3 regions of the Exiguobacterium sp. U13-1 genome follow, and region 1 is predicted to be linked to each of the others. Evidence: riboswitches for the same ligand, from Rfam matches in the RefSeq annotation. Region 1 holds a riboswitch; each other region holds the start of a gene.
What was found. Region 1 has a riboswitch for S-adenosylmethionine ahead of ESP131_RS01065 (Na+/H+ antiporter NhaC family protein). Riboswitches for the same ligand answer to the same signal wherever they lie in the genome.
Positions count from the first base shown of each region.

Region 2: it holds a riboswitch for S-adenosylmethionine, as region 1 does, so the genes downstream of both, ESP131_RS01765 (LLM class flavin-dependent oxidoreductase) here and ESP131_RS01065 (Na+/H+ antiporter NhaC family protein) in region 1, are expected to answer to the same signal.
Region 3: it holds a riboswitch for S-adenosylmethionine, as region 1 does, so the genes downstream of both, ESP131_RS01900 (amino acid permease) here and ESP131_RS01065 (Na+/H+ antiporter NhaC family protein) in region 1, are expected to answer to the same signal.

Region 1 is NZ_CP015731.1:191,553-195,816, reverse strand. It holds gene ESP131_RS01070 (hypothetical protein) at 1-200, shown strand, start outside; gene ESP131_RS01065 (Na+/H+ antiporter NhaC family protein) at 244-1,554, opposite strand; SAM riboswitch class I at 1,636-1,740, opposite strand; gene ESP131_RS01060 (metal ABC transporter solute-binding protein, Zn/Mn family) at 1,809-2,822, opposite strand; gene ESP131_RS01055 (alpha/beta hydrolase) at 2,993-3,982, shown strand; gene ESP131_RS01050 (histidine phosphatase family protein) at 4,000-4,264, shown strand, end outside.
Region 2 is NZ_CP015731.1:335,792-340,055, forward strand. It holds gene ESP131_RS01760 (ATP-grasp domain-containing protein) at 1-794, opposite strand, end outside; gene ESP131_RS01765 (LLM class flavin-dependent oxidoreductase) at 791-1,849, opposite strand; SAM riboswitch class I at 1,925-2,027, opposite strand; gene ESP131_RS01770 (DUF975 family protein) at 2,141-2,779, opposite strand; gene ESP131_RS01775 (DUF2325 domain-containing protein) at 2,843-4,108, opposite strand; gene ESP131_RS01780 (DUF817 domain-containing protein) at 4,196-4,264, opposite strand, start outside.
Region 3 is NZ_CP015731.1:362,022-366,285, forward strand. It holds gene mmuM (homocysteine S-methyltransferase) at 1-675, opposite strand, end outside; gene ESP131_RS01900 (amino acid permease) at 650-2,053, opposite strand; SAM riboswitch class I at 2,131-2,232, opposite strand; gene ESP131_RS01905 (polysaccharide pyruvyl transferase family protein) at 2,342-3,808, opposite strand; gene ESP131_RS01910 (ketopantoate reductase family protein) at 4,015-4,264, opposite strand, start outside.

The DNA of each region.
Region 1 (4,264 bases):
CTCAAAAGAATAAAAAGTTATCCAAATGTACTTGGCTTAGTATTGGCGCCTTGTTAGTAACGCAGGCAGTGGGTCTATTTCTTAGTGCGCGAAAATCAGGACGTAATCCATGGGTTTGGGGAGGCGCTGGACTTGTTCAATTCCCGCTTCCGGCAATTGCTTACTTCATCTTAGAACGACAAGCGAAGCAGAAAAAATAATAAAACAGGTCCAATCGTCGACGCGATTGGACCTGTTTTATGGTTACGAAGAAATTTTTTCTTGCTTCGTCGCTGTCTTCTTCATGCGTGGCAAGCCGAAGAAGATGGCGATTGATCCACAGACGAAGAGGAGGAATGGATAGAACAGATACGGAATCAGTTCAGGAGAAGCCGTTTTCGTCAATTCTGCTGCAATCAATAGTTGTGCTCCATACGGAATGATGCCTTGAATCCCACAAGAGAAGATATCAAGGATACTCGCTGATTTCTTGCGATCGACTTCATACGTATCGGCGATTTCAGCTGCCAGTGGTCCAGCGACGAGAATCGAGATCGTATTGTTTGCTGTCGCAAGATTCGTTGCACTGACGAGTGCCGCCATACTGAATTCGGCACCGCGACGCTGTGAAATCTTGCGTGTCAGCGTCTCTTTCAAGTAAGCAATTCCACCGTTGAACGTGATCAAGCTGACGAGACCACCCATGAGGAGCGTCAAAATGGAGATTTCCGCCATGCCCATCATTCCTTCAGACATCGAGAGGACGAAGCCACTCAAGCCGAAACTACCATCAATCATACCGATGATGCCGGTGAGTAACGTACCACCAATTAAGACAAGGATGACATTGACGCCAAATAGTGCAAGGACGATGACAGCAAGATATGGAATCAACTTGTAGAATTCAAATGCTTTTGCTTCGACGACGTCACCAGAACCAGAAACGAATGCGAGTAGGATGACCGTCAAAATAGCAGCCGGTAGGACGATCATGAAGTTCGTCCGGAATTTATCGCGCATGTTCGTTTTTTGGGTACGGACGGCAGCAATCGTCGTATCTGAGATGAACGACAAGTTATCGCCGAACATCGATCCACCAACGACAGCAGCCGCTGCGATCGCAACGTTGATGCCTGTCGCTTCATGAATACCGAAGGCGATCGGCGCGAGTGCAGCAATCGTTCCAGTCGATGTTCCCATTGCCATCGAGATGAAGGCAGCGATGATGAACAGACCACTCATCAGTAATGACGGAGGTAGGAACGTCAAAGCAGCATTGACGGTCGCATCGATGGCACCGATTGCTTCTGCCGTTCCAGAAAACGTACCGGCTAATAAGAAGATGAAGACCATGATCATGATATCGGGATTTCCGGCACCCGTTGCGATTCGTTCGACCGTTTGATTGATGGATCCTTTCGTCGTGATTGCAGCAAAAATCAAAGCGATCAATGCGGCGATAAGGATCGGAAATTTGTAAAAGTCGTCATAGAAGATCCCGGCTCCGATGAAGAGGACCAGGAATACGACGAGAGGAAGCAATGCCCATTTGTTAGGCGTGATCGTTTCATTCATTGTTGACACCTCGTTTCTCAAAGATACAAAAAAAGACCCCTTCGCAAGAAAGAAGGAGGTCTTTATGAAATAAAGACGCTCTTCTTATCTCTCAAGCTTTCGCTTGCTGGATTTGGCACAGTACGAATTAAATCGTCCGCTGCCGAAACATCATTGGGCCAGTCCCTCCGTTTCTCGCGATAAAAAGAAGTCATTCAATTGTCTAAAACACGTTTCTTACCGTACCGCATTGAGTAACGCGTGTCAACTGTACTTTACTGAAGTGCTTGTTTTAACGTCTGGACGTTTTCTTCCATCAATTTAAAATAAGAGCTGTTTTGTTGCGTCTTCGTGACTGACTCTAGATTATGGATCGTCACGGATTCAGCTCCAATTTCTTTTTGGATGACACGTGCGACCTTTGGTGAGACCGTCTCTTCGAACGCGACGTATTTCAAATCATGCATCCGTGCTTCTTTCACTAAAGCAGCCAGTTGCTTTTGTGACGGTTCATCTGACAGCGAGATACCCGCAATCGGTAGTTGCGTGAAACCATATCGTTCTGCGAGGTAACCGTATGCGGCATGTGTGACGAGAAGTTCTTTTTTCGATCCGTCAGCGACCGCTTGTTTGAATTGTTCGTCCAATTCATCAGCTTGCTGATCGAACGCTTTTAAGTTTTTCTCGAATGTTGCTTTGTCTTTTGGTACTTCTTTTGATAAGGCAGTTGTAATCGAGCGTGCCATTGCTTTTGCGTTGACAGGATCGAGCCAGACGTGTGGATCGTATTTTCCGTGTTCATGACCTTCTTCTTCATGCGCATGTTCATCCGTTGCATGATCATCATGCTTTTCTTCTTCGTGAGCGTGTTCGTCTTCACTATGCCCTTCTTCTTCATGTGCATGGAGTGTAGCATCCGATTCCAGTAAGTTGACGTCCTTACTCGTCTCGACGAAGCGGACATCCGTGCCTTTTAGGCTCTCCTGGATTTTTTTCGAATACGGCTCGAGTGTCGTACCTGTCAAAAGGAACAAGTCTCCCTTAGCAATCTCAGTGAGTTGTTTTGACGTTGGTTCGTAAGAGTGAGGATCGGCTCCAGGTGGGACGATCATCTTGACGTCGACTTGATCACCACCGATTTCGCGGGCAATAGCAGCCGTCGCGAACGTCGATGTATAGACTTCTGTCTGGGTTTTATCTGAAGTCGATGAATCGGTATTCGAACCGCAAGCGGCGAGGATACTTGCACTTGCGAAGGCGACCGTTAAAGCAGGAATGATTTTTTTCATTATATGATACCTCCATTATTAAAACGTAACTATTCCGATTTGGACTTTCTCACTATAGCGGAACGCTGGTGAAGCGTCAAGTAGGAATACCGAGACGTTCGACATCTTTTAAAACGGGGTAGAAGGATAATAAAGTGAAGAAACTGGCACGTCTTTTTGGAGGTGATCAAGTGAAACGTGAAACTGCATGGCTAATGGGGGGAGCTGCATTATTGACGACAGCAGCAGCGGGAGCGAGCATCTGGAACAATTACGGTGCATTACTTCGGTGGACCGAACCCGCCTTGCCACTCACAGAAAAACAACTTGCACCGCGGACACTCATCTATAAACAGGTGGGGGACCGCACCTTACAGCTCGATCTCTATTATCCGCTGGGGGAAGGACCATTTCCAATTGCCATCTACGCACACGGTGGTGCATTCGTTCGTGGAGAACGGGACGATATGTTCTGCTTTAGTCCAATCGTCGACCGCCTACTTGAACTCGGAGTTGCCGTCTGTAGCATCGATTATCGTTTGTTCGAAGAGGGCAGTTATTTTCCGGATAACCTCGAGGATGTACGGGATGCGTTATGTTTTTTGAACAAGGAAGCAGAGGACCTTCGTATCTTAAGAGGACGGATGATGGTATGGGGAGACTCTGCCGGAGCCGCACTCATGTTGACAACGGCACTTGCCCCAACTGCTTTTGTCGGAGAGCGTGATGAACGCCACATGCCATTGATCAGTGGTGTCATCGCTTTATATCCGCCGACGAATTTTTTATTGTTTAATTTCATTCAGACTTGGATCGCCCACATTAAGTTCTATAAGGGTGGACGGGAAGAATGGCGCAAGCTGATGACACACGTCTCACCGGTCACACACCTATCTTCGGATGCCCCACCGATCATGCTCTTGCATGGCAAAAAAGATCCAATCGTTCCCTTTTCGCAAGCACTCCATTTCGTCGAAAAAGGAGCCGATGTCGGAGCTGATGTCCGTTTATTTTCTTTTCCGAACGGTACCCATTCGCTTGCCAGTTTTGCTCAGACGGAAAATCCATTGAAGATCGAGCGATTGCTCGAACGAATTGAACGTTTCACCTGTCAGGTGCTACTGTTGCCACCGCGACAACTTCCGAATGGAAAACATGATACAATCAGTCATATTTCTTAAATGAGGGAGACAGAGACATGACTGAAATTTGTTTAGTGCGGCATGGTCAGACGGATTGGAACTTAAACGAACGGATTCAAGGAAGAGAAGATATACCGTTGAATGCAACAGGAAGAAGACAAGCGGAACTCAGCGCCGCTTATCTAGCGAATGAAAAATGGGATATCTTATTAGCAAGTCCGTTGTCCCGTGCTGTTGAGACAGCGGAAATCATCGGGCGTGCTGTTGGTTTGACGATTACGGCGACAGACGAGCGACTTGTCGAACGCGAATTCGGTGCCG
Region 2 (4,264 bases), 140 kb from region 1:
TCGATGCCTGCGACCGCAATCTGGTTCGCTTGGAGGAAGGCTTCATACTTTTGGATGATCGGATCATCGAAGCCTTCAACAATTTGGAACTTCATCGGCGTTTGCGGTGCTTCTTCACCAACTGGGCAAAACAGGTCGTCAATCACACACGCATCCGCTGGGCAAAGTTCGAATCCTTCCGACGTATCGACTTGGACCGCGTAGACGAATTTTCCACCCACGAACTCACAGCGCGTGATATACGGTTCTGGTGCTTGGATGTACTCTTGAATCAACGTGATGCCATCGACTGGTTCGTCAAATGTCGGACCATCGAGGTAGGCTTCAAGTGCTTCAATTGAGTGGAATAACTGGACGCCGAGACCTTTCCCGGCACGGTTGTGTTTCGTGATGAATGACGAAACGCCGATCTCTTTTGCCGCTTGCACGATTTGATCACGTCCGACTGCAGCCGTCGTCTTTGGTACACGGATGCCTGCTTTACGTAGTGCTGTATACTGATTGACTTTGCTGACTTCAAGGCGGAGCGCACGCGTTCCGTTGAAGACGGTCCGGTCGTGTTCTTCTAACCAAGCAAGGACCCCTTCCGTCAACTCCGGCGCGTAACGGTGCCCGCGTGTATGCGAAGAGGCACTCATCCGGCTGTAAAAGACGCCTTCTGGCGGTAGTTCATCGAGTGGAACGATTCCTTCATTTAGATGCCACTCTTCATACGGTAACTCAAGTTCTTCGAGACGTTTGATGAGATGGTCCGTCCATTCTTGGTTTTCGTGGAGAATATGAATTTTTGTCATGATTGTTGACCTACCTTTCGTTTCGCTTCGACCAGTGGCATTACGTCACGAGCAAAGCGTTCCATTTCTTCGAGTTGTGGTGAGAATTGTAACAAGAGTAACGTGACACCGACGGCTTCGAACGCTAGAATGCGTTCCGCAATTTGTTCTGGTGTTCCGATCAAGTTCGGTCTTAGACCACGGTTCGAGACGGAATAATCGTTTCGCTCGACCTGTTGCTCCAGTTGCGATTTACTGATGAAATCCTGATAACCGGCATAACCGGCGCTGTCTTCCTTGACGTCCGTAATGCGTTGCCACTCAAGAAGCGCTTCTTCTTCCGTATCCCGACAAATGATGTAGGCAGCAAGACCGAAACTCTCGAGCGGTGCGTGTCCCGTCGATTCCCGGCGTACTTTCATATCGTTGATTTTATGGGCTACTTCTTCGACCGTGCCCCCGTGCATGACATAAGCGTCACAGTGTTCGACGATTGTCCGCTTTCCAGCTTCACTCTCTCCACCAGCGTAGAGCTTGATGCCTGGACGCTGGACGGGCTTCGGATGAAGTTCCGCCTGCTCGATCGTGTAGTGATTACCGGAGAAGCTATACGGTGACGCATCTGCCCATAATCCTTTCATGACCGTGACGAATTCTTCCGTCCGAGCATAGCGTTCATCGTGTGCTGTGAAGATACCGTTGTATTGTTTGGCTTCCTCTGCCCACCACGCCGAAACGACGTTGAGCGTAAAGCGTCCACCACTCAACTGATCGATGTTTGCCGCCATCTTCGCCGTCGTCGCTGGATTATGGAACCCAGGACGAACCGCTGTCATGATTTCTAAGCGTTCTGTCGTTGCAGCAATCGCAGCTGCCGTCGTCCATGCCTCAAGACTCGGTTCCTTGATGCCTTTGATGTCGTTCAAGTTCAATTCCGCGATCAACGTCGTCGAGAAGCCGATCCGTTCTGCTGTTTGTGCGACTTGTTTTGCATAATCGAATGTCGGTGGCATCTGTTCATCCTCGACGTTACGTAACCATCCCCCAAAAATCGGTAACCAAAAACCATACTCCACTCCATCGTCCCCCTTATCATAAAAAAAACGCTCTTTTCGAAGTTCGAAAAGAGCGACGGTATCTTGTCCTGTCCGCTCTTATCTTCAGAAGGTATCCCTTCCTGGAAGTAGCACCTTCCGCCACAGCGGGGTTGCTGAAGTGTCTTCGGGCCAGTCCCTCGACTTCTCTAGATAAGATGTGTTGCATTCATCGTACAAAATTCACTGAACTAAAGCAACCATTAAACCGTCTTTTCCAATCGGAATTATTTCGAGCATAAAAAAATCCCGACGTAGTGTCGGGATCCGGTATTAATATGGTGCGACGAAATCTGATGTCTGCTCTGGTGCTTGTTCACCACGAACACGATCATAGAACTTGGCTAGTGTGACGCTGAAGTATGGTCCGACCCACAGGATAGCAAGACCAAGAGTAACGATCACGAGTAATGCCCAACCAATGAATGATAGGAAGAGTAAGAATGCTTCCATCTTATGACCGTCCATGAGTTGACGCGAGCGTGTGATTGCCTCGAGGATACCAATCGACGGTTCATCCCGAAGGATGTAGAACGTCAACAAGTAAGAGAACGATTTGATGATCCCTGGAATGATCAAGAGCAACGTCCAAAGTGCGATGAAAATGAATTGAACGATTGCGAGCCCGACCACTTTCAGGAACATCCCGTATGGCTCAAATAGACCTGTCACTTTCGCTTCTTCTCCACGAGCAATCGACATGGCAATCCATGTCCAACCGACTCCTAATGGAATCAGTAAAATCGATACTAACATTACGACGAGATCCATGCTATTTGACGGCTCATCGATATCCGATCCAAATAAGTTAGGAACACCCTGAATGATACTAAACAGCAGGAATGCTAGGACTGCAAATCCCCAACGACCGCTGAGCGACTCCTTCGCTGCTTTTTTTAATTGAGATGACATGAGTAAGGTCCTCCTTGAAAAATAAGTTCTCACCTTACTTTACGGTCGAATTCTTCTAATGTTTCACTCTTTTTTCAATAATTTCCCGTCTCGTTGCTGGTTGAGCCAAGCACGCTCAAGTTGTCGTTCACACGCTGTATATAGCGATCGTCGACCGTCGAGGCGTTCCATCGCGAACGGAATACCATGTTTTTTCGCCTGTGCAATGACATGTGCACTCGCCGCATGAGAGACACGGCTCGTCACGACGACGATGGCATCCGTCTTTTTGGAGAGACAAGCAATCTTTTTCGCAGACTGTGCGTCTCCTGCGAGATGAATCAATTCGATTCCTGTTGGCGCAAAGAACTCACGATAAACAGCCGTTTGTTGTTCGTTTCCAACGATGACGAGGCGCATACCTGTGAAGCGCGTGAAATCAAGCGGTGTCTTATCGACGAAATCCATCAATTGTCCAGGTACAGCTGTCGTCACGATTGGTTCGATCTTTCGCTCTTTTTGAACACGAATGCGCTGCTGCACTTTTTTAGCCTTCGGAACCGTTTGTCGTTTCATTTTTCGTGCATACCGATTTGACTTTTTCGTTGTCACAGGCGTCTTCACTACCGGTTGCTTGACCTCAGATGGACGGTTTGATGATGTGTTGACGATCGGCTCTTCATACGTGAACGGATGTTTCCAAGCAATCGTTAGTGTATCTTTCCGTCCGCGCCACATGGCGAGATCGACGAGTTGTCCTGCTTCTAGTCGGAAATAGCGCATGTCTTCTACTGGTACGACATAATAAAACGGTCTGTCCGACTCATCTTGCAGTGGACCATTCACCGTTTCCTCAATGATTCCATGTGCCTTGACGATGGCTTGTTCAAACACGACACGTTCCGGATTTTCTCTCATTCGCTCCGTCGAGACGACGGCTTCAACACGGCACATCGTTTTTTGATCATCCTGATGATCGACACGGATCCGAACTTCCATGCCGTGCTCGAGATTCCAATCGCGGACGTCTCGTTCTGAAATATGACTGCCGGACCACTCTAGTAAAGTACCGCCTTTTAATCCCCGCTGAAACGTATAGGCATAACGTTGCTTGCGTACTGGCTCGATCGGTACTTGTGGTGGCATTACGACGGTCTGCTTCTCTCGTTTCACTTCGTCGATGACTAGTGTTTCTTGAACATCGCGCGGTGCATAATACGCTGACATCTTGACCCATTCGTCGATTCCGTTCACTTCGTCGAGCCAGAGTTGCCAATCTTCATACCGCTCCACGACTGCTAATTTCATCTGTACCAATTCAGTTGCTCGTTCCAACACCTGTTGCATCATCCGTAACCACTTCCTTTGCGTTTTTTTCACTATAGCAACGAAAAAACGTGGAAGTAGTTCAAAAAAATAACCGGGTTGTTTTTTTATTTAGGTACGTTGCTGAATTTCCACAGCCGGATCCTGACGCTTATATTTTGCAACGATGACAATTAAAAC
Region 3 (4,264 bases), 170 kb from region 1:
ACAATTTGCACCGATTGCTGCCAGTTGCGGGTGTTGTCCAACCGTCTCAATACACGTCGCAAGTGCCGTTCCTTCACTGATATGTGTCGCATCTTGAAGCGAGAACGTCAGCCAAGCAGACACTTCTGGGTACGCTTCAAGTATCCGGAACAACACGACCGCTTCCTCGAGCGACGGAATCGTCTCGAATGCCAGCAGATCCGCTCCTGCTTCAATCAACGCTTCGATACGTGGTCTGTGAAAGGCTTCTAGCACATCTGCTGACACCCCGTAATGACCGCGATACTCAGAGCCATCTGCTAAGTAGGCACCATAAGGACCCACTGATCCCGCGATTAATGCGTCACTCTTTCCGCTACGCGAGCGTGCATTTTGCGCCAAGGTGACTGTTTTTCGAATCAGCGCCTGTGCTTCCTCTGTCTTAATATGACGTTGCTTGAATCCTTCAATACTTGCTTGATAGCTTGAAGTGATGGCAACATCGGCACCTACTTCAAAGTAGTCACGATGGACGTGTTCGATCTGTTCCGGTGCTTCGATTAAGAGACGTGCTGACCAAAGCGGGTCGTTCAGGTCGAATCCCTTCTGTTCAAGTTCGGTTGCAAGGGCACCATCTAAAATGAGAAAGGGAACTTCCTGTAATCGTTGATCAACTGGATTTTTGATTCGGGACATCTTCAACACTCCGTTTCTGAGAAGAATTCGTGAACGCATGAACGACATAACAGATCACGATGAATGGAATACCACAGTACAAGGCAATGCGTTGGGTCGGATCAAATCCGATACCAATCAGGGAAATCAAACAAACGACGAAAGCAACGATCGGGACGAATGGAAAGAGTGGTGTGCGATAGACCAATTCGTCGACCGTATGCCCTTCACGGAGGAATTGTTTCCGGAAGCGATACTGGGCAACGCTGATACTCATCCAAACGACGACGACAGCGAGACCGGAAATCGAGACGAGCGCAATATAGACACTTCCTGCTGCATAGATGCTAGACAGCAAGGCAAGTCCTCCGCCAAGCATGCTGAACAATACGGCTCGTAGTGGCACCCCATTTGGCGTCACCTGGGCGAAGAAGCGTGGAATCATGCGTTCGTTCGCAAGCGACCAGAGCATCCGAGAGGCGGCGTAAAGTCCAGAGTTCGCTGCCGACAAGATCGCTGTCAAAATGACGAAGTTCATCACGTCTGCTGCGTAAGGAATTCCGATTCGTTCAAACACGGCGACGAACGGACTTTCGAGTACGCCTTTCCCTTCCGTTGGCAACAAGACGGCTAACACGATGATCGTACCGACGAAAAAGAGAACCAGTCGTAAAATCGTCGTCCGGATCGCAAGCGGAATCGTCCGTTTCGGATCGACTGCTTCACCTGCTGCTACACCGATCAGTTCCGTTCCCGAGTAAGCAAAGTTCACGGCAAGCATCGTCATGAAGATGACGAAAGCGCCATTTGGGAACAACCCGCCTTCGGTTAACGAAGAAAAGAATGGAGCCGGACTACCATCTTGCAGTGGAATGAAGCCGACGATCGCTCCCGCACCAAGTAAAATGAAAGCAATGATCGTCACGACCTTAATCGCTGAAAACCAAAACTCGACTTCAGCGAACACGCGGACCTTCAAGACGTTGATACCAAGGATCATCGCAGCGAATAAGGCGCTGAACACCCACACCGGAATCGACGGGAACCAACGTTGCATCAAAATACCTGCTGCCGTGAATTCTGAACCAAGGGCGACCGTCCACGTCAGCCAGTAGAGCCAGGCGACTGTGTAACCGGTACCGGGTCCGATGTAATTCGTTGCGTATTTATGAAATGAACCGGTTTCCGGCATGTGCACGGCGAGTTCACCGAGACTTAACATAACTAAGTAGACGACGACTGCCCCAATCAAATACGACAAAATCGTCCCGACCCGTCCTGCTTGTTCTAACGTATAACCTGTACTTAAAAACAATCCTGTTCCAATGACACCACCTAACGACAGCATAATCAGATGACGTGATTCCATCTTGCGTCGAAAAGCCCCACTCGTTTTCATGAATTCGTTTCCTCCTCATTCCACCTATTTCAAACAAAAAACGCATCCTCACGGATGCGTCGGTCGACAATTCGGAAATCTTATCGATCGGGTGCAGCACCCGCAGGAATTAGCACAGTATCTTTCGACCTGTTGCTGAGGTTTCATAGGGCCAGTCCCTCCACCTCTCTGGATAAGTATGTAATTGTTCCTAACCCTATCAAGTCTTTTTCGAATTGTCAACACAATTCAGAATACTTCTACCCAAAAAACATTCCGCATCGTATCGTTCCGGAATGTTTGGAGGTCTTATTTTTTGGCGAATAAATCCGCTGTTTTCAAGGCTGCACGAACCGCTTTCCGGTTCAATGTCCCTTGCTGATGTTTCATTTTCTTCGTTTGGGCAGCCAGTTGCGCTTTGAGCGCCGCAATCTCTTGATCCTTTTGAGCCGTTCCTGTTTGTTTCTGCAATGCTTTGATTTTCTTATCTTTTTCAGCTAATTGTGCTTTTGTTTGTTTTTGCGCATCCGCAATCTTCTTCTCTTGTTCCGGGAAGAACCGTTCGAAACGGGCGACTGCTTCTTCAAGACTTACGCCAGAAATCGGCTGGACTGGTGGGAGCAACTCAGTTTGCGCCATTTGACGGTCAAACGGTACATTCTCAGGATAGTTCGTCTCTTGATAGATATGCTCAAGATCATTCACGTTCAAGAAGTCAACGAAGTTGTCGAAGTTACGCGCTTGAACACGTGCTGGACTTTGGAAGTCAGCGTTGGCTACGATGTCGGATAATTGTGTATCCGCTTTGATGTCGTTCGCCCAAATGTGCGTCAATTGATGGTAATCCGTCAATTCGCGCATCCGTGCATCTTTTGGAATGAGGATACTCGGCGTACCCGCAAGCGTCGCTGTGATGTTTCCGTGCAAGCGCGCACCAAAACTAAGGTCTGCTTGTCCGATGAAATCGAACCATGTCTGTGCGTTCAAGAAGAAACGGACCCGATCATTCATATAAGCAGGATCCGACATCTTCACCGGATAGTTCGTCACTGAAAGATCTGCGATCGGGTGCGTTCCTGTGTACGTTAACTTCAGTTCCTTCATCCACTGGGGAATGAAGTAATGATTCGGGTATTCTTCCATTCCGCGTGTAATGAAATCAAGGACGTTTTGTGGAGCCAAACGTGACGAGTTGACCGTAATCATCGACTCAGGTGTGATGTTCGTTTCACGGATGTGCAAGTCGCGACCAAACGCGTACATCGAAGGACATCCAATGACACGATGATCGATCCCTTCGCGGAAACCAAGACGTGTTAAGTATTTCGATGTGATCTCTCCGCGAAGACCAAGCATGCTTGAGCGCTCGAGAACGGCACTGACGAATGCTTTAACATCTTCATCGAATGGGAATCCACCATCTAAGTCTGGTTCAAACGGTGCACGTAATCCTACACCGATGACGACGACTGGAATCTTTAATTTTTTGATGAGACGTGTATATTTCCGTAACGTCGGTACGAATTCTTTTCGGAATGCGTCCGCTAACGGAATGACATAAAGATCAAAGTTGGCATTGATTTCGTCTGCCCGTTCTTCGTCGTAATAGTAATAGTCAGGTGTAATCGTCGTACCTTCTGTCATCAACGTCCGAAAGATACTGTATTGATAGATAAGATTTCCAACGTTTCCTCCAATGGAATTATGTTTCATCAAATAAGGAGCATCGAACTGTTCGAATGGTGTCATACCTGCACGAATAATAATACGTTTCATAATGGATAAACTTCCCCTCTCGTCTGCTTCATTCGTCCTCGCAAGAAAAAAAATACGGAAAAATATATTATCAGTTTTTTTCAATCTCATTAAGAATAGATGAATTTTATTTCGGAAGTCAACGATTCCTAAGGGAAACAGGTCTTTCGTCATCAAAACGAAACATTTGCATTACTCCATAATTTTTCTAAAATAGAAAAATGTAACTATTTAATCGTTTTGAGATACATGCGCAGATTCGCTTCGACTAATTTCAAGGCATTCATCTGATCAGTCGTAGAAGGCTTCAATAACGCACTGAAAAAATGTTCCACTTCGACGGGCTGACCCTTTTCCATGTCCCGTAACATCGACGATTTCATCGTGTTTTCCATTCCATGCATCTGTTTCAACAGCACCGCTTCTACATCGTCATTAAAGACTGCGCCTTGTTCTTCCATCGCCTGTTTCGCTTCC